DNA from 2 places in the Butyrivibrio sp. AE3006 genome. Region 1 is predicted to be linked to the other one. Evidence: predicted binding sites of a transcription regulator. Region 1 holds the regulator's gene; the other holds the start of a gene.
The links. Region 1 encodes HrcA, which represses chaperone genes, less so after heat shock. Its sites were predicted from a motif close to TGTTAGCACTCNNNNNNNNNGAGTGCTAACA; they were not measured.
Positions count from the first base shown of each region.

Region 2: the regulator HrcA is predicted to act here: its motif matches at 4,398-4,428, upstream of G603_RS0102745 (co-chaperone GroES).

Region 1 covers NZ_AUJJ01000009.1:27,481-43,648, forward strand. Annotated here, with positions in the region: gene G603_RS0105525 (glucose-1-phosphate adenylyltransferase) at 1-1,092, shown strand, start outside; gene glgD (glucose-1-phosphate adenylyltransferase subunit GlgD) at 1,092-2,210, shown strand; gene spoVG (septation regulator SpoVG) at 2,237-2,554, shown strand; gene pth (aminoacyl-tRNA hydrolase) at 2,624-3,214, shown strand; gene mfd (transcription-repair coupling factor) at 3,211-6,780, shown strand; gene G603_RS0105550 (prephenate dehydratase) at 6,810-7,769, shown strand; gene G603_RS0105555 (hypothetical protein) at 7,871-8,173, opposite strand; gene G603_RS0105560 (transglutaminase domain-containing protein) at 8,382-9,698, shown strand; gene G603_RS0105565 (undecaprenyl-diphosphate phosphatase) at 9,852-10,688, shown strand; gene G603_RS0105570 (pyridoxal phosphate-dependent aminotransferase) at 10,725-11,921, shown strand; gene G603_RS22280 (DUF6465 family protein) at 12,013-12,660, shown strand; gene hrcA (heat-inducible transcriptional repressor HrcA) at 12,853-13,884, shown strand; gene grpE (nucleotide exchange factor GrpE) at 13,917-14,579, shown strand; gene dnaK (molecular chaperone DnaK) at 14,649-16,168, shown strand, end outside.
Region 2 covers NZ_AUJJ01000002.1:214,479-230,646, reverse strand. Annotated here, with positions in the region: gene G603_RS0102760 (methyl-accepting chemotaxis protein) at 1-377, opposite strand, end outside; gene G603_RS0102755 (FIST signal transduction protein) at 391-1,449, opposite strand; gene groL (chaperonin GroEL) at 2,373-3,995, opposite strand; gene G603_RS0102745 (co-chaperone GroES) at 4,066-4,350, opposite strand; gene G603_RS0102740 (metallophosphoesterase family protein) at 4,522-5,415, opposite strand; gene G603_RS0102735 (hypothetical protein) at 5,605-5,904, shown strand; gene G603_RS0102730 (diaminopimelate dehydrogenase) at 6,022-7,008, opposite strand; gene G603_RS0102725 (glycoside hydrolase family 3 protein) at 7,096-9,507, opposite strand; gene ppdK (pyruvate, phosphate dikinase) at 9,687-12,323, opposite strand; gene G603_RS0102715 (glycerophosphodiester phosphodiesterase family protein) at 12,460-13,344, opposite strand; gene G603_RS0102710 (phosphoribosylaminoimidazolesuccinocarboxamide synthase) at 13,613-14,482, opposite strand; gene G603_RS0102705 (ABC-F family ATP-binding cassette domain-containing protein) at 14,588-16,168, opposite strand, start outside.

The DNA of each region.
Region 1 (16,168 bases):
TACAGACCGCTGCGTCTTAATTCTCACATAGGAATTGGTATTCCGTGGGATCTCGACCGTAACATCGGTGGAGTATCCATTCTTCCTCCTTATGAGAAAAGTGCAAACAGTGAATGGTATACCGGAACGGCTAATGCTATTTTCCAGAATCTTGAGTACATGGAGAATTATCATCCTGACTATGTACTTATTCTTTCCGGCGACCATATTTACAAGATGGATTACGAGACCATGCTGGATTTCCACAAGGCAAACGGCGCGGACGTAACGATCGCTGTAATGCCTGTGCCTATTGAGGAGGCCAGCAGATTCGGCATCATGATCACCGATGAAGACAGGAAGATCGTAGACTTTGAGGAAAAACCCGAGAAGCCTCGTTCCAATCTTGCATCCATGGGTATCTATATCTTTTCATGGGAGTCTCTTAAGGAAGCTCTTATCACTAATCAGGATCAGCCGGGTCTTGACTTTGGTAAGCATATAATCCCTTATTGCAAGGAAAAGGGACAGTCACTCTATGCTTATGAGTTTGACGGTTATTGGAAGGATGTAGGAACTCTTACTTCATATTGGGAAGCCAACATGGAGCTAATCGACATTGTACCTGAATTCAATCTCTATGAAGAGTATTGGAAAATTTATACAAGTAATGATGTTCAGCCTCCGCAGTATCTTGGACCTGACAGCTCTACATCCAGATGTATCATCGGAGAGGGCGCTGAGATATACGGTGAGGTTCACAACTCAGTAATAGGCCGCGGAGTTAAGATTGGTAAGGGCACAGTAGTTAGCCATTCCATCATTATGAACGGAACCGAGATCGGTGAGAACTGTAACATTGAGAAGGCTGTAATTGCCGAGAATGTCAAGGTTGGCAATAAGGTTAAGCTTGGCGACGGTGATGAAGTTGAGAATGAGACCAAGCCCGGAATTTACAGGGACGGAATCGTAACTATCGGAGAGAGATCTGTTGTTCCTTCCGGAGTAACAGTTGGTAAGAACACAATGATCTCCGGTGTAACTACCGAAAAAGACTATCCGGATGGATGTCTTGCAAGTGGAAGAACATTAGATAAGGCAGGTGATAGGTAGTGAGAGCGATTGGAATTATTCTTGCAGGTGGCGGAAGTAACCGCATGCGCGAACTTTCAAAAAACAGAGCAGTTTGTGCTATGCCCGTTGCCGGATTTTACAGAAGTATAGATTTTGCACTTAGCAATATGACCAACTCCCACATTCAGACTGTGGCTGTTTTCACACAGTATAATGCGGGAAGTCTTAACACACATCTCTCATCATCCAAGTGGTGGGATTTTGGTCGTAAGCAGGGTGGCCTTTATGTTTTCACACCTGCAGCTAAGGCCAGCGGCAATCTCTGGTACAGAGGAACCGCAGATGCAATTGCACAGAATATCAGCTTCTTAAAGAGCTGTCACGAGCCTTATGTAGTTATTACATCCGGTGACTGTGTATATAAGATGGATTACAACAAGCTGCTTGAGTATCACATTGATAAGCAGGCAGATATCACAGTTGTATGTAAGGACATCGCAGCCGATATCGATGTTGAGAGATTCGGTACTCTTCGTATGAACGAGGAGAGCAGGATCGAAGAGTTCGAGGAGAAGCCCGTTGTGGCCCGCTCCAACACTGTTTCCTGCGGCGTATATGTAATAAGACGCAGGCAGCTCATCGAGCTCATCGAGAAAGCGCAGACCGAAGAGAGATTTGATTTCGTAAGAGATATTCTTGTGAGATACAAGGATATGAAGAGAATCTACGGATACAAGATCAAATCCTACTGGAACAACATCGCTTCCGTTGAAGATTATTACCGCACCAACATGGATTTCTTAAAGCCTGAAGTTCGTAACTTCTTCTTTAACGAATATCCCGGTGTTTACACCAAGGTCGTAGATCTGCCGCCTGCAAAATATAATGTAGGTGTTAAGGTTTCAAACAGCCTTGTATCCAGCGGATGTATCGTAAACGGAACAGTTGAGGATTCAGTGGTCTTCAAGGGAGCATTCATAGGGAATAACTGTTATATCAAGAATTCTATTATTCTCAATGATGTTTACATCGGAGACAACACACACATTGAAAATTGTATAGTAGAGAGCCACGGAACTATCCAGGCAAACTCATATTATAAAGGCGAAGGCGACATAAAGATTGTTGTAGAAAACAACGAACGCTATGTAATTTGACATCAATGAAAAGGGGGTTCATTTAGATGAATATTACAGATGTAAGAGTAAGAAAAGTAGCGAAACAGGGTAAGATGCGTGCTATTGTATCGATAACACTGGACAATGAATTTGTTATCCATGATATCAAGGTTATCGAAGGTGATAAGGGTCTCTTTATTGCCATGCCAAGCAAAAAATCAGCTGACGGCGAGTATCGTGACATAGCGCATCCTATCAATTCAGACACCAGGAAGCATATCCAGGACGTAGTCCTTAAGGCATATGATGAGGCATCTGATGAGGTGATAGATTCAAGACCTGAAGATCCTGAACCTGTTACCGGTGTGGGAAGTGTATTCTAAAACAACAATTCTATGCTATTATGGGGAGTGACAATAGTCATTCCCCATTTTTCATGTTTAGAGGTGTATATGTTTTTAATTGCAGGATTGGGTAATCCCGAGAAAAAATATAACGGAACAAGACACAATGTAGGCTTTGGAGTGATAGATTATCTCTCCGAAAAATATGATATAGATCTTACAGAGATGAAATTTAAAGGCATGTACGGCAAGGGCAGGATTGGCAATGAAAAAGTTATTTTGCTAAAGCCCCTTACATACATGAACCTTAGCGGCGAGTCCATAAGACCCGTGGCGGATTATTTTAAGATAGATACAAAGACAGAGCTTATTGTTTTATCTGATGATGTTGAGCTTGATCCCGGCATAATAAGGGTTCGCCCCGGCGGAAGTGCCGGAGGACACAACGGTCTTAAGAATATCATCGCGCAGCTTGGACACAGTGATTTTGCAAGGGTCAGAGTGGGCGTAGGAAAAAGACCAAGACAGATAGACATGGTGGACTGGGTTCTTGGACATTTTGATGATGAAGATACAGTCTATGTAAAGGAAGCAATCGAACACGCTGCAGATGCGGTCAGTGTCATTATGGAACAGGACGTTAATGCAGCCATGAATAAGTGGAACGGCGTAAAGCCTGACAGAGAAGAGGTTAAATGAGAGCAATCGAAGCCCCGCTTAGCGAGATGGAGGAATTTCAGAAACTTAATAAATATCTGGAAAAGCCCTTTGCGTGCGCGGAAGTAGCCGGGTGCGTAGATTCGCAAAAGCTCCATCTGATAAACGGATTAAGTAAGGATTTTAAATACAGAATCATCGTCACCTATAGTGACATCAGGGCCAAGGAGATATTTGAAGACTATAAGTTCTACGACAGGAATGTGACGGTCTATCCAGCAAAGGATCTGATCTTTTATCAGGCTGACATTCACTCAAAGGAGATAGTGAAGGAGAGAATAAGAGCCCTCAGGAGACTTATCGAGGGAAGACCTGTTACGGTGGTCACCACATTCTCGTCTCTTATGACGCCCCAGATTCCAATTGATGTAATAAAAGAAAATGTAATAAGCATAGATAAAAGAAAGCCCGTGAATGAGAGGGAGCTTGCAAAGGAGCTTGTTCGCATCGGCTATTCCAAGGTCTATCAGGTAAGTGCCCCGGGCGAGTTTTCAGTGCGCGGGGATATTATTGATGTCTTTGACTTAACAGAGGAGAATCCCTACAGAATCGAGCTCTGGGGTGATGATGTCGAGAATATCAGAAGCTTCGACATTATGTCTCAGAGATCCATTGATAAGCTGGAGTCCATCGAGATTTATCCCGCAACAGAGATAATCCTTACAGATGATGAGCTTAGAAGCGGCCTTAAGAAGATTGAAAAAGAAACCAAGGATGTTTACGAGGCACTTAGAGCAGAGTTTAAGACAGAGGCAGCTCACCGCATAAAGACTTCCTTTGAGGAGTTAAAAGAGCAGCTCCTGGAGCTTGAGCTTGAGGTAAACCTTGAGAGCTATATCAGATATTTTTATGATGATACGGTTACATTGCAGGAACTTTTCCCTGCTGGAAAAACCTGCATTTTCATAGATGAGCCGTTGCACGTACTTGAACATGCAAATGCCGTGCAGGAAGAATTCAGAGAGAGCATGGTTCACAGAGCAGAGAATGGCTACGCGCTCCCTGGACAGATGGGGCTTCTCTATTCCACAGAGGAGTGCATAGCAAGAATGCGAAGCGTAAGACGTGTGTCTGTGGCATCTCTTGCTGCGCCTAAGGGACTTAATAAGTTTGAGCCCGAGCAGACCTTTGAGCTTCATGCAAGAAGTATCGCACCTTACAATAACAGCTTTGAAGCCCTTGTTCATGACCTTAAGAGCTTTATAAAAAATGGCTACAAGGTACTTATTTTGTCCGGTTCAAGAACAAGAGCAAAGCGCCTTGTGGATGATTTAAGAGATAATCAGATCACTTCCTTTTACAGTGAAAATCCCATGAGGGAGCTGGAAAAGGGCGAGATCATGACCTATTATGGCAGGATTCTTAAGGGCTTTGAGTACACCGACATTAAGTTTGCTGTAATTTCCGAGAGTGATATTTTCTCTGAGAGAAAAAAGAAAAAGAGAAGAAAAGCAAAGTACAGCGGCGAGAAGATATCAGGATTCTCTGAGCTTAACGTGGGTGATTACGTGGTCCACGAGTATCACGGCCTTGGAATTTATCAGGGTATAGAGAAAATCGAGACCGACAAGGTTGTAAGGGATTACATTAAGATAAGCTATGCAGATGGTGGTAATCTCTACGTTCTTGCGACAGGTCTTAATGTAATTCAAAAATATGCCAGCGGTGATGCGGGAGCTGAGGGAAAGGGCAGAAAGCCCAAGCTCAATAAGCTTGGAACAGGAGATTGGAAGCGCACCAAGAATAAGGTAAAGGCAGCAGTTGAAGAGGTTGCTGAAGACCTTGTTGAGCTTTATGCAAAGAGACAAAACAGCAGCGGTTTTAGGTTTGGTGAGGATACAGTATGGCAGCAGGAGTTTGAGGAAGCATTTCCTTTTGATGAGACTGAGGATCAGCTTGGAGCAATCGCCGATACCAAAAATGATATGCAGTCCGACAGGATTATGGACAGACTCATCTGCGGCGACGTAGGCTTTGGTAAAACAGAGATTGCCATAAGAGCAGCCTTTAAGGCGGTGCAGGATGGCAAGCAGGTTGCGGTTCTTGTGCCCACAACTATTCTGGCCCAGCAGCACTACAATACTTTTTCAGAGAGAATGAAGGACTTCCCTGTAAGGGTTGACATGATGTCCAGATTCAGGACGTCCGCTGAGCAGAAGAAGACTGTGGAGGACCTTAGGAAGGGACTTGTGGATATCGTAATCGGAACCCACAGGCTTTTATCCAAGGATGTGACCTATAAGGACCTTGGCCTATTGATAGTGGATGAGGAGCAGCGCTTTGGTGTAACCCACAAGGAGAAGATTAAAAAGCTCCGAGAAAATATCGATGTACTGACGCTTTCAGCAACGCCTATTCCAAGAACTCTCCACATGTCTCTTGTGGGTATCAGGGATATGAGCGTACTTGAAGAGGCGCCCCAGGACAGACGTCCCATACAGACCTTTGTCTGTGAGTACAATGACGAGATGGTAAGAGAGGCTATCTCGAGAGAGATTTCAAGAGGCGGACAGGTTTACTATGTTTATAACAGGGTAAATGATATTGCAGATGTGGCAGCCAGAGTGCAGAAGCTAGTTCCTGAAGTAAATGTATCCTTTGCTCATGGCCAGATGAAGGAATCAGAGCTTGAGAGGATTATGTATGATTTCATAGATGGCGATATAGATGTGCTTGTGTCTACCACGATCATTGAGACCGGACTTGATATTTCAAATGCCAATACCATGATCATCCATGATGCGGATCAGATGGGACTTTCTCAGCTCTATCAGCTGAGGGGACGAGTTGGACGTTCTGACAGAACAGCCTATGCTTTCCTTATGTATAAGAGGAATAAGCTGCTAAAAGAGGTGGCTGAAAAGAGACTTTCAGCTATCAGAGAGTTTACGGATCTTGGCTCCGGCTTTAAGATTGCCATGCGTGACCTAGAGATCAGAGGTGCAGGTAACCTTCTTGGAAAAAGCCAGTCGGGACACATGGCTTCAGTTGGATATGACCTGTACTGCAAGATGCTTGGAGAAGCCGTAAGGCGTAAGAAGGGTGAAACGAAGGATGCGAATCTCGAAGAGTTCACCACCAGCGTTGATATAGATGTGGATGCATTTATTCCAAGTGATTATATTGTAAACGAAGAGCAAAAGCTTGAGATTTATAAGAGAATCGCCGGTATAGAGAATGAAGGCGACAGGGATGATATGAGGGATGAGCTAAGAGACAGATTCGGAGATATACCAGAGTCTGTGGACAATCTTATCAGAATATCCCTTGTTCGCGAGAAAGCGCACAGCTTGTACGTCCTTGAGCTTAAGGGCGGGAACGGCGAAGTGACCATAAAGCTAAACAACAATGCAAGGCTTAACGCCGCGGCAATACCTGAATTCATCTCATCCTTTAAGGGCAACATGGATTTCAGGGCAGCATCCTATCCGTTATTTATCTATAAATACATAAAGGATTCTCTCACGGACAAAGCTGAGAGGAAGCTTCTTTTAGATGTTGAGAGTATAATAGAAAAAATGGAAATGCTTGCAGATAAGGAACAGTAACGGTAGACAAGGTTTTGGACGGGAGTATTATGGCAGACGAGATTCAGATTATAAACGAAAAGTATATTGGTCAGCTGAGGGAACGTGTTGACAGAAAGCTTGGGGAAAATAACGGAGCCTGTGAGCCCCTTGATCTGGCTTTAAGAAGAGAGCGAAAGCCCATAGAGAATCCAAGGGTGGTTTATCAGGGCGAGCCCGGGGCCTACAGCGAAATGGCAGCCATCGATTTTTTCGGAAAAGATGTAAAAAGCGAAGGGCTTGTTCATTTTGAGGATACTTTCAGACAGCTTCAGGATGGAAGCGCTGACTATGCGGTTCTTCCAATTGAGAATTCATCAACAGGCGCCATTCGTCAGGTTTATGACCTTCTTGCTCAGTATGAATGCTATATGGTAGGCGAGACTACGGTTAAGGTAAGGCACAATCTTATGGTGCTGCCCGATGCGGACATATCTGATATTAAAACTGTCTTTTCCCATGAGCAGGGACTTTTCCAGTGCGAGCAGTTCCTTAATTATCATCCCGAGTGGGAGAGAGTACCCCAGGCCGATACCGCAGGCTCAGCCAGAATGGTTGCAGAGCTTAAGGATAAGAGTAAGGCTGCTATCTGTTCATCAAGAGCTGCCGAGATCTATGGCCTTAAGATAATCGAGAAGGAGATAAACACCAATACCAACAACACCACCAGGTTCGTGGTTGTCTCCAAAAAGCTTGAGCTTAGAGAGGGAAGAGATAAGATCTGCATAAGCTTTAAGACGGCCCATAAAGCCGGTGCTCTCCATGAAGCCCTTACGGTGTTTAGAATTTACGGCCTAAACCTTGTAAGGCTTGAATCAAGACCAATTCCTGAGCACAACTGGGAGTATATGTTCTTTGCGGAATTCACGGGAGACCTTACGGGACCTGATATGAAGACTGTGGTGTGGGCATTGATGTGTACCGTAAACGACATAAGAATATTTGGAAATTTCAAATCCAATCTTGATTGATCATAGCAAAATTAAAACTGCCAAAGTGACCTGATATATGGTACTTTGGCAGTTATTTTTATCGTTTTTTTTAGCGAGAAATATATGGATTTACGCAGCCTTTACGGACGTCGTATTTCGCACTTCTGGTTGGTGCCGTGACGTATCTCGTTCTTGCGGCATCTGAAAACATCGCCTTTTACAAGCTCTATTATCTGACCGCCATCCTCTGCCAGGGCCTTTATCACCTGTGAATAGAAATCCTTATAATCCTCTTCTGTCATGGAAATGACAAAATCATGATGCTGATGATCTGTAGAGATAACGCAGGATTTATACATATTGTCATAGTGGATGCCGTAGAATTTACAGATCTCATCCTGAAGGACATTGTTTGCATTAATACAGTGCATTGCGATATACATTTGCCACCTCCATAAGAAAAATTTAATAACCCTTGTAATTATTATAATGTCTGAAAAATCAAATATAAAGTGCTAATTTTATAATAATTTTATGTATATGAGTGTTTTTTCATAATTGGAATCCGGCGCCGATGCTATAATTTAATTGGGGACAAGTGTCCTCTATTTTTAACGGATTAAAAATACAAATTACAGGGAAGTAATGAATATGGCTAAGAAAAAAGATAAGGAAGTTACCGAAGAGGTAAAGGAAAAAAAGAAAAAGAAAAAGGTGAAAAAGGTCGACATCGCCCAGAATTTCTTGTATTGCATTCTGGGACTGATGCTTGGTCTTTTTGCGCTTATGGGGATGTGTATTGCAAGTCCTGAATTCAGTAACATGATAGTGGACCTTGCAACCTCGGTGAAAAATGCTCCGGAGCCAGAGATCATCGTAAAAGTTGAAGAACCTGAAGGCGAAGAGGGCGAAGGGGAAGAAGGCGAAAAGCTTGCATCCGCAGAAGGTGAAGGGGCTGATTCTGAGGAAGGCAGCGGCGTAACCGTAGAGACGGCAGAGGAGAATGAGGTTAAGAGTACAGAGGCAGCAGCATCTCCTCAGGAAATTAAGCCCATTGTCACAATAACTGATCCAAGCCAGGTGGTTATCGCAGATGAGACATCAAGCGAAGAGGCTTCCGAGCCTATAGTTGTTCCCACGGAATTTACAGGGAAAAGTGATTATGTAGACCTTGAACCTGACATTGTGGATATTGATTCCAAGGAGCAGGCTGAGCAGATAACAAGGCAGACAGGCTATGGTAACACAGGAGATGGCCTAAGCTTCGATGCGGCTTTTTATCCCTATTACAATATGCTGGATGAGAAATCAAAAGCTCTCTACAGGCAGGTATATGCCAACGCCATGGACTTAAATGCAGCCTTTAAGCCTGTGGAGCAGATGGGAATGCTGGATATTGAGAATGTAATATCAAGTGTTGCATACGATCATCCGGAGCTTTTCTGGTTGGATACAACTTTTTATACAGAATACGATTTTAGCGGAACTGCCATAAAACTGGAGCTTACTTTCTATGAAAGACTTGGAGATATCCAGAGTGCAAGACTTGAATTTGACGCAGCAGCGGAGGTTGTTGTTTCAGCAGCTGCCACTCTTCCTACAACTATAGAAAAAGAGGCCTTTGTCCACAATTATCTGGCGGATAAGCTGACCTACAAGCATAATTCCCTTGATCAGAGTGCCTACAGCGGAATTGTTGACAACTATACTGTTTGTGCTGGTTATGCGAAATCATTCCAGTATCTGATGCAAAGGCTTGGAGTTCCAACATATCTCTGCGTGGGAAGAGGAGCAAATGAGCTTCATGCATGGAACGTGATTAATCTTGACGGAGCATATTACAACGTGGACTGCACCTGGGATGATCAGGATCCTGTTATCTATGATTTCTTCAATGTAAATGATGATGATAACTACTACCACACCCGCATGTTCCAGTCGGTGAACCTGCCGCATTGTATAAATTAAAGGGGCAAATATCTGAATTAAAGAAGGAAAGGTTAAATCTATAATGACAGGGCATCAGTTTATTAGCTTAAATTGATGCCTTGTTTTTTGTTTTAAAATAAAATATGCTACTATTATTTAGAAAATTTCTAAGTAGTATGAGGAGGCATGGTAATGCTGAATTTAATCAAAGCAGTTTTGTTTGGTATTGTTGAGGGAATTACGGAGTGGCTGCCTGTCAGCTCCACAGGTCATATGATCCTTCTTGATGAAATAGTCAGGATGGATGTAACCCCTGAGTTTTGGGAGATGTTTTTGGTTGTTATCCAGCTTGGAGCCATAATGGCGGTAGTGATTCTTTTCTGGAATCAGATATTTCCCTTTGATTTTTCAAAGAAAGCAAGAGAAGAGCACAGGGTTATGCGTAAGGATATATGGATACTTTGGGGCAAGATTCTTATCGCCTGCGTACCTGCTGCTATAGTGGGAGTTCTCTTTGATGATGTATTTGATGCTCTTTTCTATAACGGCCCCTGCGTTGCTATAGCGCTTATCGTTTTCGGTATCGGTTTTATCATTATTGAGAATAAGAACAAAAACAAGGAACCAAAGATTGATTCCCTTGAAAAAATTGATATTAAGACAGCGCTTCTTATCGGAATATTTCAGCTGATCGCTGCTATTTTTCCCGGAACATCGAGATCCGGTTCCACAATCCTTGGAGGATTGATGATTGGCGTATCAAGAACTGTTGCCGCTGAGTTCACATTTTTCCTGGCAATCCCTGTAATGTTCGGTGCGAGTCTTCTTAAGCTTCTTAAGTTCGGCCTTGCTTTTTCCGGATCAGAGCTTGCGATTTTGCTGGTTGGAACCGTTGTGGCATTTGTTGTTTCCATACTTATCATAAAGTTCCTTCTTGGATACATCAGAAAGCACGACTTTAAGATATTTGGCTGGTATAGAATTGCCTTAGGCCTTCTTGTTCTTGTGATTTTTGTGGCATTCAGGTAATTGCGGGAGTTGAAAAAAGACTAAAGGGGAAAGCTTATGAGCACACAGTTGTCTTCAAGAATGAAGAATATCAGCGCATCGGCTACGACGGCGCTTTTTGCAAGAGTTGATGATATGAAGAGAAGCGGTATCGATGTGATATCGCTAAATGTCGGTGAGCCTGATTTTCCTACGCCTGAAAATATAAAGGCTGCGGGAATAAAGGCTATCGAGGATGATTTTACGAAATACACCAACGCTAGGGGCATTGCCCCCTTAAGGGAAGCCATCCTTAAGAAGGTAAAAGAGGATAACGGTGCTGAGTACACCATGGATGAAGTCACTGTCACCACCGGGGCAAAGCAGTCCCTTTCTGCGGCTATTATGGCCGTTGTGGGCGATGGGGACGAAGTTATTATCCCCATTCCCTGTTATGTGAGCTATCCAGACATTGTTAAGCTTGCAGGCGGCACTCCTGTTTTTGTAAAGAGGAATGAGGACTTTTCTCTTGATCTTGAAGCAATTGCAGATGCTGTTACTTCTAATACTAAAGCAATCATTATCTGCAGCCCGGATAATCCCACCGGTGCTGTCTACAGCGAGGAGTCTCTTCGAAAGCTCGCTGATTTCGCTATGAAAAATGACATATTCATCGTATCTGATGAGATATATGAAAAGATTATCTTCAGCGGGAATAAGCATTTTTCATTATCTTCCATCCCTGAAATCAAGGACAGGGTAATTCTCGTTAATGGTTTTTCCAAGACTTATTCAATGACAGGTTGGCGCCTTGGCTATCTGTGCGCAAGGAAGGATGTTATTTCTACCGCGGTAAAAGTGCAGAGTCAGACCACAACCACGCCGCCAAGCATTTCTCAGATAGCGGCTGTTGAAGCCCTGACAGGCCCACAGGACTCCGTAAGCGAGATGGTAGCTGAGTTTGAAAAGAGAAAAGACTTTGTGGTAAAGGGGTTAAATGAGATCCCCGGCGTTAAGTGTCACGACATTCAGGGAGCATTCTATGCTTTCTTTGATCTCAGGTCATACATTGGCGCTACTACAGAAGATGGGAAGGTCATTGAAAACGACAGCATGCTTTGCGAATATCTTCTTGAAAAAAGTCATGTGGCGATCATGCCGGGAAGTGCTTATTTTGCCCCTGGTTATGCGAGAATTTCATTTGCATCATCCATGGATGTGCTAAAAAAGGCGCTTGAAAGAATTAAATTGGGCTTAAATGCGCTTAAATGTTGACTTTTTGTCGTGATTGTACTAAACTCAAAAACGTAATATAAAATTTGCTAAAGCGCACAATTCTTTGTGCCCCAAGGAAAGAGAGGGAGATATGGCGGACGACAAGTTGAGAGAAGCAGCTTTAAAGCCGATTGCGACTATCAAAAAACCGGTAATTGCTGCAGAAAAGAAGGAAGAAGTTAAGCCTGCAGAGGCAGCAAAGACTGAGGAGAAGAAGGAAGCACCCAAGAAGGCAGCTACTAAGAAGACAGAGGCTAAGAAGCCTGCTGCAAAGAAAGCGCCTGCTAAGAAGACTGCGACAACCAAGACTGCTGCCGCAAAGAAGGAAGAGCCTAAGAAGACTGAGGAGAAGAAGCCCGCAGCTAAGAAGGCAGAGACTAAGGCTGCTGCAAAGCCTGCAGCTAAGAAAGCACCTGCAAAGAAGGCTGAGACCAAGGCTGCTGCAAAGCCTGCAGCTAAGAAGACACCTGCAAAGAAGGCAGCTGCTAAGCCCGCAGCAAAGAAAGCACCTGCTAAGAAGGCTGAGACAAAGAGTGCTGTTAAGTCTACAATCGTTCTTCAGTTTGCAGATAAGGAATTTACATACTCAACTCTTGCTGACAATGCAAAGAATGTTTATGTATACGATATGGGTGGAAAAGAGGCTGACATCAAGACTCTTGATATCTATGTAAAGCCTGAGGAGACAAAAGCTTACTTCGTAATTAACGGAAGCATTAACGGCGAGTTCAATCTTTAATCTTTCAGAATATAATGATCAGACAGTAAATCTCCGGTGAGAATCTCACCGGAGATTTTTTCGTCTTATTCAGTGAATTTCCTATTTTATCTTTTTATATTGACAGCTGAAATTTATAGTGGTAACTTAAATTACAGAAGATGTTAGCACTCAATTCGAATGAGTGCTAACACTTAGAAAAGGGGTGAGAGCATGCAATTAGATGAAAGAAAAAAGAAAATACTTCATGCAGTTGTACGCAATTACCTTGAGACAGGTGAGCCTGTAGGCAGCAGAACGATTTCCAAATACACGGACCTGAACCTGAGTTCAGCCACTATCAGAAATGAGATGGCAGATCTCGAGGAAATGGGACTTATAATACAGCCCCACACATCCGCAGGACGTATTCCTTCAGATCAGGGTTATCGCGTGTACGTAGATGAGATGCTTGCCGAGAAGGAAGAGAAGCTTGAGAACATGAAGGAGATGCTTCTTGATAAAGAAGAGAAGCTTGAGAAGCTCCTTAAGCAGGTGGCTAAGACACTGGCTGTTGATACCAACTATGCATCGATGATCTCAGCTCCCATGATCAAGAGGAATAAGCTGAAATTCGCACAGCTTTCCAAAGTTGACGAGGAACACCTTCTTACCACTATCGTAATAGAGGGAAATGTCATCAAGAATCGTATGGTGGACATAGAACAGGAGCTTTCAGAGGCTGATCTTTTGAAGCTGAACATCCTGCTTAACACCAGACTCGCAGGACTTTCCGTGGAGGATATCAATCTTGGTCTTATAGCTGCCATGAAGCAGGAGGCCGGAATCCACGGCGATATCATTGGTAAGATAATAGATGCAGCCGCAGAGGCCATCACAGAGGATGAAGACCTTCAGATTTATACAAGCGGCGCCAACAATATTTTCAGATATCCCGAGCTTGCTGATAAAGAGAGAGCAAGCGACCTCATTACTACATTCGAAGAGAAGAGCGATCTTACAAGTCTCGTAGAGAACACACTGCAGAGCAGTACAGAAGAGACAGGCATTCAGGTTTACATTGGTAATGAGTCACCAGTTCAGTCCATGAAGGACTGCAGCGTAGTTACAGCTACCTACGATTTAGGTGAGGGAATGCGAGGAACCGTCGGAATCATCGGTCCCAAGCGAATGGATTATGACAAAGTTGTCGGAGCACTTAAGAATATGATGAGAGCTCTGGATGATTTATATAAGAAAGAATAGTACAGGTAACAAATTAAGAAGGAGTATCGGTTTTGAGTAAGGAAGTAAAAAAGGAAACAGCTGAAAAGACTTCTAAGACTGCGAAGGAGCTTCAGCAGGAAGTAGCTGAGAAGGCTAAACAGGTAGCTGATGCAGCTAACAAGGTTGCAGAGGCAGCTGAGGCCGAGAGCGCAGAGGCAGAAGCAGACAATACAGAAGAAGCAGCAGAAGGTGCTGAGGGCGAGAAGAAGAGCCTCTTTGGTAAGAAGGAGAAGAAGAACCCCTTCAAGGAGAAATTCGAAGAAATGCAGGATAAGTACATGCGCCAGCTTGCAGAGTTCGAGAATTTCCGTAAGAGAACAGATAAAGAGAAGGCGCAGATGTTTGACCAGGGAGCATCCAATGTACTTGAGAAGATACTTCCTGTTATAGATAACTTCGAAAGAGGACTTGCTGCAGTCCCTGAAGAAGAAAAGGGTTCCGCTTTTGCAGACGGAATGAACATGATATACAAGCAGCTCATGAAGCAGATCGAGGATCTTGGTGTAACACCTATCGAAGCTGTAGGAAAGGAATTTGATCCTAATTTCCACAACGCAGTAATGCAGGTTGACAGCGAAGATGTTGAGGAAGGATTCGTAGCACAGGAGCTTCAGAAGGGTTATATGTACCACGACACAGTGCTTAGACACAGCATGGTTGCCGTTGCTAAATAAATGTTGAAGGATTTTTAATCCGAATCAAAGAGTAAATTATTTTTTCTATTTTTCATGGAGGTAATTAAGATGAGTAAGATCATAGGTATCGATTTAGGAACAACTAACAGCTGCGTAGCTGTTATGGAAGGTGGTAAGCCCACCGTTATCGCAAACGCAGAGGGTGCAAGAACAACACCTTCAATCGTAGCTTTCACAAAGAATGGCGAGCGTCTCGTAGGTGAGCCCGCTAAGCGTCAGGCAGTTACAAATGCTGAGAACACAATCGCTTCTATCAAGAGAGATATGGGTACAGACAATGGCCGTACAATCGATGGTAAGAAGTATTCACCTCAGCAGATTTCAGCTATGATTCTTCAGAAGCTGAAGGCAGACGCAGAACAGTATCTCGGCGAAACAGTATCAGAAGCAGTAATCACAGTTCCTGCTTATTTCAATGACGCACAGCGTCAGGCAACCAAGGATGCAGGTAAGATTGCAGGCCTTGAAGTAAAGCGTATCATCAACGAGCCTACAGCAGCAGCGCTTGCTTATGGTCTTGATAACGAGAAAGAGCAGAAGATCATGGTTTATGACCTTGGTGGTGGTACATTCGATGTATCAATCATTGAGATCGGTGATGGTGTCATCGAAGTTCTTTCAACAAACGGTGATACACACCTTGGTGGTGATGACTTCGACCAGAAGATCATCGACTGGATGGTTTCAGAGTTCAAGGCTAAAGAGGGCGTAGATCTCTCTGGCGATAAGATGGCTATGCAGAGACTTAAGGAAGCAGCTGAGAAGGCAAAGAAGGAGCTTTCTTCTTCAACAACAACCAACATCAACCTTCCTTTCATCACAGCTACAGCAGAAGGCCCTAAGCACTTTGATATGGACCTTACAAGAGCTAAGTTCGAGGAGCTTATCCACGACCTCGTAGAGAGAAGTGCTATTCCTGTACAGAACGCTATGAAGGATGCAGGTCTTAACTACTCAGACCTCGGCAAGGTTCTCCTTGTTGGTGGTTCAACACGTGTTCCTTGCGTAGTAGAGAAGGTTAAGCAGCTCACAGGTCATGAGCCTTCAAAGAACCTCAACCCCGATGAGTGCGTAGCTATCGGTGCAGGTATCCAGGGTGGTAAGCTTGCAGGTGATGAGGGTGCAGGCGATATCCTTCTTCTTGACGTAACACCTCTTTCACTTTCAATCGAGACAATGGGTGGTGTTGCTACAAGACTTATCGAGCGTAACACAACTATTCCTACAAAGAAGAGCCAGGTATTCTCAACAGCAGCTGATAACCAGACAGCCGTTGACATCAACGTTCTTCAGGGTGAGAGACAGTTCGCTAAAGACAACAAGTCACTTGGACAGTTCCGTCTTGATGGAATCCCTCCGGCAATGAGAGGTGTTCCTCAGATCGAGGTTACATTCGATATCGATGCAAACGGTATTGTTAACGTATCTGCTAAGGATCTTGGAACAGGTAAGGAGCAGCACATCACAATCACAGCCGGTTCTAATATGTCTGATGAGGACATCGATAAGGCTATCAAGGAAGCTGCTGAGTACGAGGCACAGGATAAGAAGCGTAAGGAAGGCATCGA
Region 2 (16,168 bases), on a different contig from region 1:
CTTGCTCTTACTTCATTGGAGCTGCCCTTTAATTCAGATACTTTATTCTGGGCATTCTGAACGCTGTTTAAGATATTTACCTTAACATCTTCAAACTTACCGGCGCTTTCGTTCACAGCTGCGAACATCTCATTAAATGCTTCCATCTGATCTCTGAGGTCATTGTTACTCTTAATAACATTCTCTACAGCCTCTCCCATATCATGGATCTCTGTGAGGGAGGTCACTTCATTCTGAACAAGCTCCTTCTGGAATTTTTTTACAGAATCAGCAATATAGATAAGCGATTTCTTCTTACTCTCATCCATATCTTCCTTAGGAGCGTTTACTTCGATATTAACTTCCTCTGTTTTCTTTTTAAAAATATCTGTAAACATATTCGTCTCTCCCTCATTCAAATACAATACAAGTCATTGTCTGGTTAACAAACTGGGTATTGTAATGCTCTCCAAATCCGATGAGTCCGCAGGAAGGTCCAAGCTGTGCTATCTTTCCAAGATAGCTGTTCAGCTCTCCTCTTTCCTTCAGAACCAGATATCTGAAGATACAGTTGACTGAATATATACCCGATATTTTCGAAAAATCATTTCTTATTTTGTTCACTGTCTGATCAGCTACTTCCATGGGATTCTTCATCTCAAGAAGTGTGAGAATATCAGAGTCATTTATCTGTCTGTACAGGATAAGTCCGCTTCCTGCTACATCCTTGATGGAGCAGATGCAAACATCATTTCCTATCATCTTTCCAAGAGGATTCTTGAAGGTCTGGTCGATGATTTCTTTATCAGACTTTGCGCCTGTCAGATCCATATAAACCTGTTTTGCGGAGCGTCCGTTAAGCTCTCCAAGATAATACTTAGCCTTATCTGTCTTGGATGCGATAAGCTGACGGTTATCCATGGGCTCGTAGATGTTCTCCTTATAGGATTTAACCTTGCCGCCCTCATTTTTGATAACGGCATAACTCATGGCATCTTCATATACCTTACCGTTTAAGGAAACCTTGCCGGCATCACCTGTAGCGCCCATAACCTGAAGATTATATCTGTCAAGAAGGCTTCTGAGTGTGGTAAGAACTGCAGCGTCATTTCCTGCACAGAAATCGATTATCGCAGTATTCTCCTTGCCGGGTTTAATCTCGTCAAGGTCTTTCTCAAGCCTTCCAACATCACGAGCAGGCATTGTTGATACCTTCTCAAGAACGCCGGTCCTGACTTTGACTCCCTCTGTAAAAGCTGTAATCTGAAGTCCTGATTCCTGAATAGCGGAATCATAGCTCATACCAACACAGCCAATGCTGGGAACACCGGGGAACTTCTGCTCAATTTCGGCAACGTTCTTATCAAAAGTCTTCTCGTCACATGTAAAAATGATAAGCTTGGGGCCTGACAGACCTCTGGATGCATCTGCTACGCTTCCTGATGCACTTTTTCCGTTAAACATTTTCATAAGGCATATTCTCCTATTTAAAGAAATCAAAAATACCCATCTGTTAACATAATATCATTTGAATAAGTGTCATAACAGTAGTAGTGTGCTATATTTTGTTAAATATTCTATTAAAATTTAATAAACTCGGAACGTGACAGAGACGTTCGCCAGATGGTTTTCTTTGGTAGGTGCATTCTCTTGATGGATTTGTTGATTCGTTGCGTTGATTTGTTACGGTTGATTTGTTGCTTGCCATACGGGGATGGATGGTATTTCTCTTGATCATCCACGTAATCATGTGCCATTTTTCTGCCATCCTTACGGGGATGAATGGCATTTTCCTTATTCATCCCCGTAATCAAGGCTCAATTCACTGCTATTTTAACGGGGATGGATGACATTTTTCTTATTCATCCACGTAATCCAGGCTCAATTCCCTGCTATTTTAACGGGGATGGATTGAACTTCCCTTAATCATCCACGTAATCAAACTCTAGGCATACCCAAAAAAGCTCGTTGCATCATTAGACTCGGAAAGTGCTGACCGAGCTATCATTGGTTCTCATTGAATGGTTCACTTTACTGCATCATCAGACTCGGAAAGCGCTAAAGCACTTCCCTCGTTACCGTTGGTGCTCATATATCTGCTCCGTTAAATAAGACATAGTGCGTCTACGACGCTTCTTAAATTAAAAAGGACACATCCTTTCGAGTAAACTCGAGGATGTGCATTGCTTAGACTCGGAAACGCTTGCGCGTTCCCTCGTTACCGTTGGTTTTCATATATCTACTCCGTCTAATTAACACAGCGCGTCTTCGACGCTTCTGAAAATAAAAATGGACAGCTTATTTCGAGCAAGCTCGATAAGCTGTCCATTTTATTTTCAAGTGCTTCGCACTCTGTGTTTAATTAGACTCACTGATGCATTCGTCCCTATCGCTTACATCATTCCCATTCCGGGGTTTCCTGCGGGCATGGGAGGAACGGGCTCTTTGATTGTTGCTACAGCAGCTTCTGTTGTGAGGAAACTTGAAGCAACAGATGTTGCGTTCTGAAGAGCGCTTCTTGTAACCTTGGCAGGATCGATGATGCCGTCCTTAACCATGTCTACATACTCTTCTGAATATGCATTGAAGCCGATTCCCTGCTTGGATTCTTTAACCTTGTTTACGATCACAGAACCGTCAAGACCTGCGTTGTTTGCAATGTGGAAAAGAGGAGCCTCAAGTGCCTTAAGAACAACCTTAGCACCTGTCTTCTCGTCGCCTTCGAGCTTCTCAGCAAGCTTAGCAACTTCCTTGGATGCGTGGATGTATGCGCTACCACCACCGAAGATGATGCCTTCTTCTACTGCTGCTCTTGTAGCATTGAGAGCATCTTCCATACGATACTTAGCTTCCTTCATCTCTGTCTCTGTAGCAGCACCTACTCTGATAACTGCAACACCACCAGCGAGCTTAGCAAGTCTCTCCTGAAGCTTCTCTCTATCGAAATCAGATGTTGTATCCTCAATCTGCTTCTTGATCTGAGCGATTCTAGCCTGGATTTCCTTCTTGTCGCCAAGACCGTCAACGATTGTGGTCTTCTCCTTCTCAACCTTGATGCTCTTTGCACGTCCAAGGTCGTCAAGAGTTGTATCCTTAAGCTCAAGACCAAGGTCAGAGCTGATTACCTTACCGCCTGTAAGAATAGCAATATCCTCGAGCATAGCCTTTCTTCTGTCGCCATAGCCGGGAGCCTTAACAGCTACTACATTGAATGTACCACGGAGCTTGTTAACGATAAGAGTTGTAAGAGCCTCACCATCAACATCCTCAGCGATAATAAGAAGCTTAGCGCCAGTCTTAACGATCTGTTCAAGAAGAGGAAGGATATCCTGAATATTGGAAATCTTCTTATCTGTGATAAGAACATAAGGATCATCAAGATTTGCTTCCATCTTATCCATATCTGTAGCCATGTAAGCTGAGATATAACCACGATCGAACTGCATACCTTCAACGAGGTCGAGCTCAGTCATCATTGTCTTGGATTCCTCGATTGTGATAACACCATCGTTTGAAACCTTCTCCATAGCATCAGCGATCATCTGACCTACTTCGTCATCACCTGATGATACAGCGGCAACTCTCATAATCTGATCCTTGCCCTTAACCTTTGTAGCCATCTTGCTGATTGATTCAACAGCTGCATCTGTAGCCTTCTTCATACCCTTTCTAAGTACGATGGGGTTAGCACCTGCTGCAAGGTTCTTAACACCTTCATTGATCATAGCCTGTGCAAGAACTGTAGCTGTTGTTGTACCATCACCTGCTACGTCGTTAGTCTTGGTAGCTACTTCCTTAACAAGCTGAGCGCCCATGTTCTCATAAGCATCCTCAAGCTCGATCTCTTTAGCGATTGTAACACCGTCGTTTGTGATTGTAGGTGCGCCATAGCTCTTATCAAGGACTACGTTTCTACCCTTAGGTCCGATTGTAACTCTTACTGTATCTGCAAGCTTATTAACGCCTTCTACCATAGCTGTGCGGGCGTCAGCGCCGTACTTAATTGTCTTTGCCATTTTTTAATGCCTCCATTTGTACATTTTCGTAATATACGGATTCCTCCGTATCTCTTGCAAGCTCGTCTTATTACTTGATGATTGCAAGTATGTCGTTCTGCTTAACGATGATGTATGTAACGTCATCAAGCTTTACTTCTGTTCCTGCATATTTTGAATAGATGACATTGTCACCCTTCTTAACCTGCATCTTTACTTCTTTACCATCAACTATTCCGCCGGGGCCTACTGCGATAACCTCAGCCTGCTGGGGCTTCTCCTTCTCAGCGCCGGGAAGAACGATTCCTGACTTTGTAGTCTCTTCAGCCTCAAGCTGCTTAAGTACAACTCTGTCTGCAAGTGGTTCTAACTTCATTTCTAATGCCTCCTTATATCTTTATTGCATTTATTAACTTTTCAAATTGTTAGCACTCATTTAATTCGAGTGCTAATCATCAAAAAATATATTATATCCATTCATGATGTTTGTCAAGAAAACAAGCAAAAAAAGGTAATAAACAGCTGTACTTATAAAATATAGAAGTAATTAGTTTTGATTTTTTCTGGGTATATCCTTACCGGAGAGGTCAATATAATTATTTTTCAGTGCTTCTGCCCAATACTTCTCTGGGATATCGGGCCAGCGCACCATTCCTCTCTCCTCCTCGCAAAGTCTCATTGCCTGCAGAAGTATGGCTTCACTAAGGTCTATTCCTGTCCTGATGGTATGCATCTGAATTGCTGCCCAGGCCGGAGCATACTCGCTCATTCCGGATTTTGTAAATTCTTTTAGAAGTTCATGCCTGTCATATTTTATCTGAACAAGCTCTTCATCAAATCCTGATGCGCTTCCATGCAATATGGCAAATTCCGTAAATTGCCTGCTGTTTCTGGGAAGCCCAAGAGATCCCGGATTAACTGCCTTCCTGTCCCTGTATGAAAAGCTCTCCTGAACATGAGTATGAGCATGTAAAAGCATATCCGTCTTACATTTATTCATCACTCGTTTAAGACTTCTTTTTTCTGCAAAAAGTACCTCCGAAACTCCCGTGGGTGAACCATGACAATATTCAAATCCAGGGAGCTTTCTGGGATTATAAATGCCATAAATTGGCAGAGATTCAAAAAAGTTAAAGTCCTTATCTGTCAGCTGTTCGTAAGTATAAAGAAGTGACCCACTGGCAGATCCCTTGTACCATCCGCTCTCTCCGCTTTTCCTGTAATTAAGCAAAAAGTCCTCTCTATTGCCTCTTACAATGTAGCAGGTAAAGTACTGCTTAAGTACATATATCAGCTCCATAGTTTTCCTGGGATTTGGCCCATCTGCTACAAAGTCCCCCAGCAGAATATAGTTCGTTATTCCTTTCCCCATGCAGTAATCTATAACTGCCTGCAATGCCACATGATTGCTGTGAACATCGCCCAAAACCGCTATGTCCATATCATCCTCCGGTGTTTTATACACTTAATTCATGATATCATTTTTCTAGCTTTTTTTATATTTTTATAATAAGTTGTTAATACACAAAAAAGATTCTTATGAGAAAATGTTAGTGGTATCGATTTTGGGCTGACCAAATCCCATTATGTACCCGGGATTATATAAAAAGTGAAAGATTGGAGGATCAAAATGGCAAATAATCGTGAAGATCTGATACGTTCTCTTGCAGGCGTTATGGGTATGAGTGGTGAACAGAAGAAACAGGATTCTCATTTTGACCCTGCTACAGGAACTCTCTATTGCGGTAGCAGAGTTTTCACACAGACAGATATTGCCGAAGCAAAAAAGTTCTGCATTACAAATATGAAAAAAATGGCAGAAATCCAGGACAACGCCGCAATGTATTATGAAATAGCTGCCTCTGCAATTGAGATGCTGGAGCAGGACAGCGTCAAAAATGGCGGAAAAGTTGTAGTTAAAGATAATTAAATATAGCATTCCCAAAACAGAATTTCTGTGACATTGTTCTATATATTTTAAAAGCGGTATCGACTAAAACAGTCGGTACCGCTTTTACGTGTCTGATACATTCAATTCAGCTGTGAATTACAGTAAGTGAGCTCTGAGCTCCTCTCCGCTAAGCTCTGAAAGATATGCAGGTGCAATATCCAGCATGGTCTTGCAGCCTGTCTGGCCTTCGCTCTTCATGCGATGAGCTGCTCTTGCAACAGCTACAAGAACGCTTGTAGTAAACTCAGGGTTAGAATCGAGCTTCAGGCTATACTCAATGATGTGATTATGCTCTTTGTCTGCACCTGTTTTACCGCTTCTGAATACGAAACCGCCGTGAGCCATTCCGCTGTGATCTCTAAGAAGCTCTTCCTCACTGATAAAATGAACTGTTGTGTCATAGTCAGCGAAGTAATTGGGCATCTCCTTGATTTCCTTCTCAACAGCAGCTGCATCAGCGCCTTCATCAAGCACTACGAAGCACTCTCTTGTATGTTTCTGTCTTGTTGATAACTCAGGATTCTCACCGTTTCTTACTGCTTCAAGAGCTGACTCTACAGGGATTGTGTACTGTTTTGCATTCTTTACGCCCTTTATGCGACGGATTGCATCTGAGTGTCCCTGTGATACTCCCTTTCCCCAGAAGGTGTAATCTTTACCATCAGGCAGGATAGCATTTGAATATACTCTTGCCAGTGAAAACATTCCGGGATCCCATCCGCAAGAGATAACAGCCACATTGCCTGCAGCCTTAGCTGCTGCGTCAACGTTTGCAAAATGCTCAGGTATTCTTGCGTGAGTATCAAAACTGTCAACAACATTAAACAATTTCGCATACTTAGGTGTCTGTTCGGGAAGATCTGTAGCACTTCCTCCGCAAAGGATCATTACATCGATCTTATCCTTATAGCTGTCTACATCATTAACGGATACTACCGGTACACCCTCTGTCTTGATCTGAAGGCTACCCGGATCACGTCTTGTGAAAACAGCAACCAGTTCCATATCAGGAGCTGCCTTTACTGCAAGTTCGACACCTTTTCCAAGGTTACCATATCCTAAAATTCCAATTCTGATACTCATTGTCCTGTCCTCCGATTTTTAAACTTTGGTAAAAATAATACACTACCGCGTCACTTTATTAAAGTGTTTTTTCTATTATTTTTACTATTAATCAATTCTGAGGATAAGACCAAGAATATTCTTAGCAGCTTTTTCAAGTTCTTCTCTGGTAATGCCTCCCTTTTCAAGAGCAGAAAGGATTCTCTCGGGATAACCGCAGCCCATCTTCATATCGTTACCGGCTTTGCATTCCTTGTAGTTCTCACCATAGGTCCACCAGTCGGTTGTAACCATTCCGTCAAAGCCCCACTCTCCTCTGAGGATGCCTTCAAGCATGTCCTCATTTTCCGAAGCTCTTCTGCCGTTGATGATATTATAGGATGTCATGATACTCCAAGGCTGTGACTCTTTAACAACGATCTCGAAAGCCTTCAGATAGATTTCTCTGATTGCTCTCTCTGATGCACGTGAATCACTGTTCTTTCTGTTGGTCTCCTTATTATTAAGTGCAAAATGCTTGGCTGTAGCGCCAACTCTGTTGCTCTGAATACCTCTTATCATACCTGCAGCCATTTTACCTGTAAGATAGGGATCCTCAGAATAATACTCAAAGTTTCTTCCGCAAAGAGGTGAACGGTGAATATTCATAGCAGGAGTAAGCCATACACCGATATTATTCTCCTTAACCTCTTCTCCGCCTGCAATACCTACCTGCTCAGCTACATCAGGATCCCATGTACATGCAAGAAGTGTTGCGCAGGGGAAAGCTGTGGTCTTTACACCAACGTGTGGCTGAATTCTAAGACCGGCAGGGCCATCAGCTGTCATTACGTTAGGAATACCGAATTCTGAATTATTTCCATAGCCAAAGGTATTAGCTACAGCTACATTAGGCTGTCCGCCAACAAGCCATGCGATATCCTCATCTGAAAGTGCCTTAACAAAATCATCAAGACTGATCTTGCCATCTGCTACTTCCTCAAGCTGAGGCTTACCTGAAGGCTCAAAGCTGTGTCTGTACTCTGTAGGACGAACCTTGGGCATAGAATGAAGAGGTCCTTCAAGCTCCACATCCTTAAGGATATTATCATTGAATTTGGATGCATCACCCAGAGGCAGCTCTTCAAAGCTTCCATCTGAGAGCATTCTCTTCTTAAGATCTACAGGAGCCATTCTTTCTGTAAGCTGGCATACTACTTCATCTTTGTCCTGAACATAGTCAGTATCAGCCTTCTTAACATTTCTTACATCTGTTCCGACATAGAAGGTGTATTTACCCTTCTCAAGAATATAAGCAGATTTCTGCACCTTTCCAAGATCGTCGTAAGAAGCCATGTCTCCTACATTGAATTCTATTATCACGCGCTGTGACTGACCGGGAAGAAGCTCAGCTGTTTTCTTAAAGCCGATAAGTGTCTTCTCGGGTTTTCCGAGTTTACCCTGAGGAGCTCCGAAGTATACCTGCACTACTTCTTTTCCGGGATACTTGCCGATGTTTGTAACATTAGCTTTTACAGTAACCTTGCCATCTTCAACTGAGACTTTTATACGATTCAAATTGAAGTCTGTGTATGAAAGACCATATCCGAAGGGATAAATAACCTTCTTATCAGCATCCTTTATGGTCTCAAAGTAACGATATCCAACGTAGATATCCTCTTCGTATTCAACATAATCATCGGAATCGTGGAAATGCTCTGTTCCGGGATAGTCTGCAAGGTCTCTTGCAAAGGTATCTGAAAGCTTACCGCTGGGTGTTCCGATACCAAGAAGAAGCTCAGCTGTTGCAAGACCGCCTTCCATACCACCCTGCCATGCAATAAGAGCAGAATCAATCTTTTCATTTTCTTTTATCCAGGATACATCGAACATTCCGCCGATATTAAGAACGATGACAGTGTGAGGGAATGCAGCTGTTACCTTATCAACTAGCTCCTTCTCAGCCTTGGACAGATAGAAATCGCCTCTCTCAAAAAGCTTATCTGTCTCATCCACAAGCTCCTGTGCTACATCCTTGTGCTTTCTTCCATCGTCATTATCGGCCTTTCTATCCCAACCCTCACCCGAATATCTGCTGATTGAAATAACCGCAGTATCAGTAAATGCAAGGGCCTGTGTGAGAAGGTCCTGGGGAAGCTCAGGCTCTGCAATAAGTCCTGGCATCTTGCCTTCCTCATACAGATCTCTTACATACTTCTCATAGAACTTAACTGTACCGTCAAATACACTTACTTCTGATGAAAGCTTCTTAAAGCCTTCTGCCAGATTGGTTACATAAGGAACGGTAACATCACCTGATCCGCCGCCACCCTTTACATAATCAATAGAAGCTTTTCCGAAAAGAGCGATCTTCTGACCTCTCTTAAAGGGCAGAAATCCGCCTTCATTCTTAACAAGAACCATACCCTCTTTTGCTGCATTCTTGGAGATCTCAATGTGCTCCTTAGATGCCGTAACCCTTGTTCCATCCGCTCCAAGAGGGAGATTCGGATGATACTTAACTCTTTGCCATTTTGCCATTTGAATGTACCTCCATTACATTTAACCCAATTAATATATGAACATTATAAATGGTCTTTCCGGGATTCTATATCAATAATTCCCTAAAAATATAAAAATACACAGAAAAAAATCGGACATCACCTTTACGATAATGTCCGATTCATTATTTATTACTCACTTAACAGGCAATTTTAAAATTACTTGTTTGCGATAGCTGCCTGAGCTGCTGCAAGTCTAGCAACAGGTACACGGAAAGGTGAGCATGATACATAGTCGAGGCCAATCTTGTGGCAGAACTCAACTGATGAAGGATCTCCACCGTGCTCTCCGCAGATACCAACGTGAAGCTTAGGATTAACGGGCTTACCAAGCTTAAGTGACATATCCATAAGCTTACCAACACCTGTCTGATCAAGCTTAGCGAAAGGATCGTTCTCGAAGATCTTCTCATCATAGTAAGCGTTAAGGAACTTACCAGCGTCATCACGAGAGAATCCAAATGTCATCTGTGTAAGGTCGTTTGTACCGAAGCAGAAGAAGTCAGCCTCAGCAGCGATCTCGTCAGCTGTAAGAGCAGCTCTCGGGATCTCGATCATTGTACCAACCTCATACTCAAGCTTAGCACCAGCTGCAGCGATCTCAGCATCTGCTGTCTCACATACAACCTTCTTAACGAACTTAAGCTCTTTAACTTCACATACAAGAGGAATCATGATCTCAGGCTTAACGTTCCAATCAGCATGCTCCTTCTGAACCTCAAGAGCAGCACGGATAACAGCCTTAGTCTGCATCTTAGCAATTTCAGGATATGTAACTGCAAGACGGCATCCTCTGTGACCCATCATAGGGTTGAACTCGTGAAGAGAAGCGATGATAGCCTTGATCTCCTCTACGCTCTTACCCTGAGCATCTGCAAGCTTCTTAATGTCTTCCTCTGTTGTAGGAACGAACTCATGAAGCGGAGGATCAAGGAATCTGATTGTTACAGGGCAGCCCTCAAGTGCCTCATAAAGAGCCTTGAAGTCTTTCTGCTGATAAGGAAGAATCTTCTCAAGAGCTGCTTCTCTCTCCTCAGCTGTGTCAGAGCAGATCATCTCACGGAATGCAGCAATTCTGTCTTCCTCGAAGAACATGTGCTCTGTACGGCAAAGACCGATACCCTCAGCACCAAGCTCACGAGCCTTCTTAGCATCAGCGGGTGTATCAGCGTTTGTACGAACCTTAAGCTTTCTGAACTGATCAGCCCAATCCATGATACGTCCGAACTCGCCAGCGATCTGAGCATCTACAGTCTTGATAACGCCATCATAGATGTTACCAGTTGTACCGTCGATTGAGATGAAGTCTCCCTCGTGGAACTCTTTACCAGCAAGTGTGAACTTCTTGTTCTCCTCGTCCATGTTGATGTCGCCACATCCGGAAACGCAGCACTCACCCATACCACGAGCAACAACGGCAGCGTGTGATGTCATACCACCACGAACTGTAAGGATACCCTGAGCAGCCTTCATACCTGTGATATCCTCAGGTGATGTCTCAAGACGAACAAGGATAACCTTCTCACCTCTCTCAGCCCAAGCTACAGCGTCATCAGCTGTGAATACAACCTTACCGCAAGCAGCACCGGGTGATGCACCAAGGCCCTTACCCATAGGTGTTGCAGCCTTAAGAGCAGCTGCATCGAACTGAGGATGAAGAAGTGTATCAAGGTTACGAGGATCGATCATTGCTACAGCTTCTTCAGGAGTCTTGTGTCCCTCATCAACAAGGTCACAAGCAATCTTAAGAGCAGCAGGAGCTGTTCTCTTACCGTTACGGCACTGGAGCATATAGAGCTTCTTGTTCTCAACAGTGAACTCCATATCCTGCATGTCGTGATAGTGGTTCTCAAGTGTATCACAAACCTTGATGAACTCAGCGTATGCTTCAGGGAATTCCTTCTCCATCTGAGCGATCGGCATAGGTGTACGAACACCTGCAACTACGTCCTCACCCTGAGCGTTGATAAGGAACTCACCCATAAGCTTATTCTCACCTGTAGCAGGGTCACGTGTGAATGCAACACCTGTACCGGACTCATTGTTAAGGTTACCGAATACCATAGGCATTACGTTAACAGCTGTTCCCCAAGAATAAGGGATATCGTTGTCACGACGGTAAACATTTGCACGAGGGTTATCCCATGAACGGAATACAGCCTCGATAGCAAGCTTAAGCTGCTCTACAGGATCTGAAGGGAAATCAGAACCAAGCTGGTTCTTATACTCAGCTTTAAACTGCTCAGCAAGCTCCTTAAGATCAGCTGCTGTAAGATCTACGTCAAACTTAACACCCTTCTGCTCCTTCATCTTGTCGATGAGCTGCTCGAAGTACTTCTTACCTACTTCCATAACAACGTCTGAGAACATCTGGATGAAACGACGATATGAATCATATACGAAACGCTCGAATGCAGGATCAGGATTGCCCTTGATCATTGCAGCAACTACCTCGTCATTAAGACCAAGGTTAAGAATTGTATCCATCATACCAGGCATTGATGCACGAGCACCTGAACGAACAGATACGAGAAGAGGGTTCTGAAGATCGCCAAACTTCTTGCCGTTGATCTCCTCCATCTTCTTAACGCCTTCCATAGCCTGAGCCATAATCTCGTCGTTGATCTTACGACCATCTTCATAGTACTGTGTGCAAGCTTCTGTTGAAATTGTGAAGCCCTGAGGTACAGGAAGACCGATTGATGTCATCTCAGCAAGGTTTGCACCTTTACCACCGAGAAGGTTTCTCATGGTCATGTCGCCTTCGCTGAACATGTAAACGTATTTTTTCGCCATTTCACTACCTTTCTTACCGATATTCGATTCGGTAAATCCCTTTCCATTTATGTTACTATTTATAATTATCCATGCTCTGGCACAGTAATTATCCTTTTACACGCCTCCTGGTGAATCCTGCCGGGAAGGCCAAAAATTAAGCGGGAATAAATCCCTCAAATATGAAAATATCAAACTTCTCTCTGTTCCTGTCCAGCTCATCCTGACTCTTAATAGTCCACGCTGCAGCCGTATTCTTATAAAGGCTGTGACACAATGTCCTTGACAGATTACCTGCATGCTTGTGATTATAAGCCACAAAATCAGGTCTTGTGAGGAAATTGAAAATCAGGAATGCAAGCATAAAATAAAGCGGTGTATGCATTACCTGGTCTATCTCGTGGAAAAATTCCTCAGAGAGCTGTCCTCTTAATATCTCGCTGTGGTTTTTCTTAAGCCAGTAAACACCAAGCGGATTAAAGGATTCGATACAATAAACTCCATTGTATTTTTCCAAAAGATCGTAGGCCTTTTGACAAACTGATAAGTCAAATCTCTCAATCTTGAGCTCTACAATAAGCGGTACCCTTCCATCAACCAGTTTAAGGAAATCCTCAAACCTTGGAATCTTCTCATCGGAGTCCATAAGATGGAACTGCTGCAGTTCCTCATAGGTGTAGTCGATGACCTTGCCGGCTACTCCAAGAGAACCGTCCTCATTCCTTACAGCATCTGAAGGAATCTGTCCCTCTTCATATCTGGCAACTCTTGCCAGTGTGAAGTCGTGAAAAACTACCGGAACTCCGTCCTTAGTGAGCTGAACATCGAGCTCAATTCCGTACCCTCCATCAACAGCCTTCTTAAAAGCAGCCATTGAATTCTCGGGAGCTTCTGACTTATTGTCATGCAAGCCTCTATGGGCATATAAATTCTGTTTTAGCAGTTCATGGGATATCGGCTTTTTGCTCATCCCGGGCATAATTGCGAGAAAATATAGGATGATTAAAACCACAATGATTATTAGTAAAATCTTTAAAAACATTTTTCACACTTCCTGCTATTTGGTCTTACTTAGACGCCCATGATATTTTAATATCTTATGTCTTTTTTGACAAGAGCAAAATTCAAAATGTCAAGAGTTTTTAGTGCAATTTGCAAAAATTGTTTTTCTCTGCCCTATATAGTTTAGCATTATGCAACATATTTTTATTATTAACCCTTCATTAACTTTATTAAAAAGGTATTAACTCACCACGTAAAAATCCCCACCTGCTTTTATGTCAGCCGATGGGGAATAAAGTCATAAAATATCAGAGCTTTTTACCTGTAAGAAGCTCGTAAGCTTCCTCATATTTTGCAATTGTCTTATCAATTACGTCTGCAGGAAGATTGTAGTCGCTCTCAGGATTAGCCTTAAGCCAGTCACGAACAAACTGCTTATCGAAGGAAGGCTGTGACTTACCGGGCTCGTAACCCTCTACAGGCCAGAAACGGCTGCTGTCAGGTGTGAGCATCTCATCAGCAAGAACCACTTCACCCTCTTCATTAAGGCCAAACTCGAACTTGGTATCAGCGATGATGATACCCTTTGTAAGAGCATAGTCTGCGCACTTCTTGTAAAGAGCGATCGTGTAATCACGAAGCTTCTCTGCATACTCCTGACCGTGTCCCGGGAAGTCTCTCTCAAGGACTTCTACAGAGCGCTCGAAATCGATGTTCTCGTCATGATCGCCAATCTCTGCCTTGGTTGAAGGTGTATAGATGGGTTCAGGGAGCTTGTCACATTCCTTAAGTCCCTCTGGAAGCTTGATGCCGCATACAGTTCCGTTCTCCTTGTAACTGTTCCAGCCACTTCCTGTAATATAGCCACGTACGATGCACTCGATGGGGAGCATTGTAAGCTTCTTACAGAGCATACTGTTGCCGGTAAACTCCGGTTTTCTGAAAAATTCAGGCATGTCAGCAGTATCTGTGCTGATCATGTGATTACTGACGATATCCTTGGTGTAATCAAACCAAAACTTTGACATCTGAGTAAGGACTGTGCCCTTTTTCTCTACCTTGTTCTTGAGGATTACATCAAAAGCTGAGATTCTGTCGGTAGCAACCATAATAAGTGCATCCCCGACATCATAGATCTCTCTGACCTTACCCTCTTTTACCGGACTGTATTCCTGCATAATTCTCCTCCTTCAGTGCTTTGCGCAATGTTTAAACTAGTTTTCCTGCCGGGCAGGACTCCTTCCAAAGTTCATGGAAGGATATATGATAAGTTGATCTATGGATCAATCATCATTATCTTCTTCTTCGTTAGTACTGTATACTGTACGCTTTCTTGCCATTGCATCACTTTCAAGATACTCATCATAAGTAGAGCGCTTATCGATAAGTGAGCCGTCAGGCAGGATCTCCATTATTCTGTTTGCTGTTGTCTGTACGACCTGGTGGTCACGGCAGGCGAAAAGCTCAACTCCGGGGAACTTGATCATACCCTGGTTAAGAGCTGTGATTGATTCCATATCAAGGTGGTTGGTAGGCTCATCGAAAATAAGGCAGTTTGCACCGCTGATCATCATCTTACTGAGCATGCAGCGAACCTTCTCTCCTCCTGATAATACCTTAACCTTCTTAACACCGTCTTCACCTGCGAAAAGCATACGTCCGAGGAATCCACGGACATAGGTTACATCCTTAACCTCGGAATAGCCTGTAAGCCACTCGGTGATAGTGTAGTCGTTATCAAATTCGTGTGAGTTGTCCTTGGGGAAGTAAGCCTGTGATGTTGTTACGCCCCACTTATAGGTTCCTTCATCGGGTTCCATCTCACCTGTGAGAATCTGGAAAAGTGTGGTCTTTGCAAGCTCGTTACCACCCACAAAGGCAATCTTATCATCATGCTGAACAACGAATGAAATGTTATCCAGAACCTTTTCACCATTAATAGTCTTGCTGATGCCGTCTACTGTAAGAACCTCGTTACCGATCTCTCTTTCAGGTCTGAAATCGATGTAAGGATATTTTCTTGAAGAAGGCTTAATGGTATCAAGCTCGATCTTCTCAAGAGCCTTCTTACGGGATGTTGCCTGCTTACTCTTACTTGCGTTAGCAGAGAATCTTGCAATGAATTCCTTCAGCTCTTTGATCTGCTCTTCCTTCTTTTTATTAGCTTCCTTCATCTGACGTATCATCAGCTGTGAAGACTCGTACCAGAAGTCATAGTTACCTGCATAAAGCTGAATCTTGCTGTAATCGATATCAGCGATATGTGTACATACTTTATTAAGGAAATAACGGTCATGGGATACAACGATGACTGTGTTCTCAAAGTTGATAAGGAACTCCTCAAGCCATGCGATAGCATCCATATCCAGGTGGTTGGTAGGCTCGTCAAGAAGCAGGATGTCCGGATTACCGAAAAGCGCTCTTGCAAGAAGCACCTTGACCTTCTGATTACCGTCAAGCTCGCTCATAAGCTTGTAATGATACTCTGTATCAATTCCAAGTCCGTTAAGAAGGCTCTCTGCATCAGACTCAGCTTCCCATCCGTTCATCTCAGCGAATTCAGCCTCAAGCTCACTGGCTCTTATTCCGTCTTCATCAGTGAAATCTTCTTTTGCATAGATAGCATCCTTCTCCTTCATGATCTCGTAGAGACGGGCGTTACCCATGATTACTGTATCAAGAACAGTGAATTCATCATATTTAAAGTGATCCTGCTCAAGGAAAGAAAGTCTCTGACCTGGAGTTATTACTACATCTCCGTTTGTGGTCTCAAGCTTACCTGATAATATCTTAAGGAAAGTAGATTTTCCTGCGCCGTTGGCACCGATGATACCGTAGCAGTTGCCCTCTGTGAATTTAATATT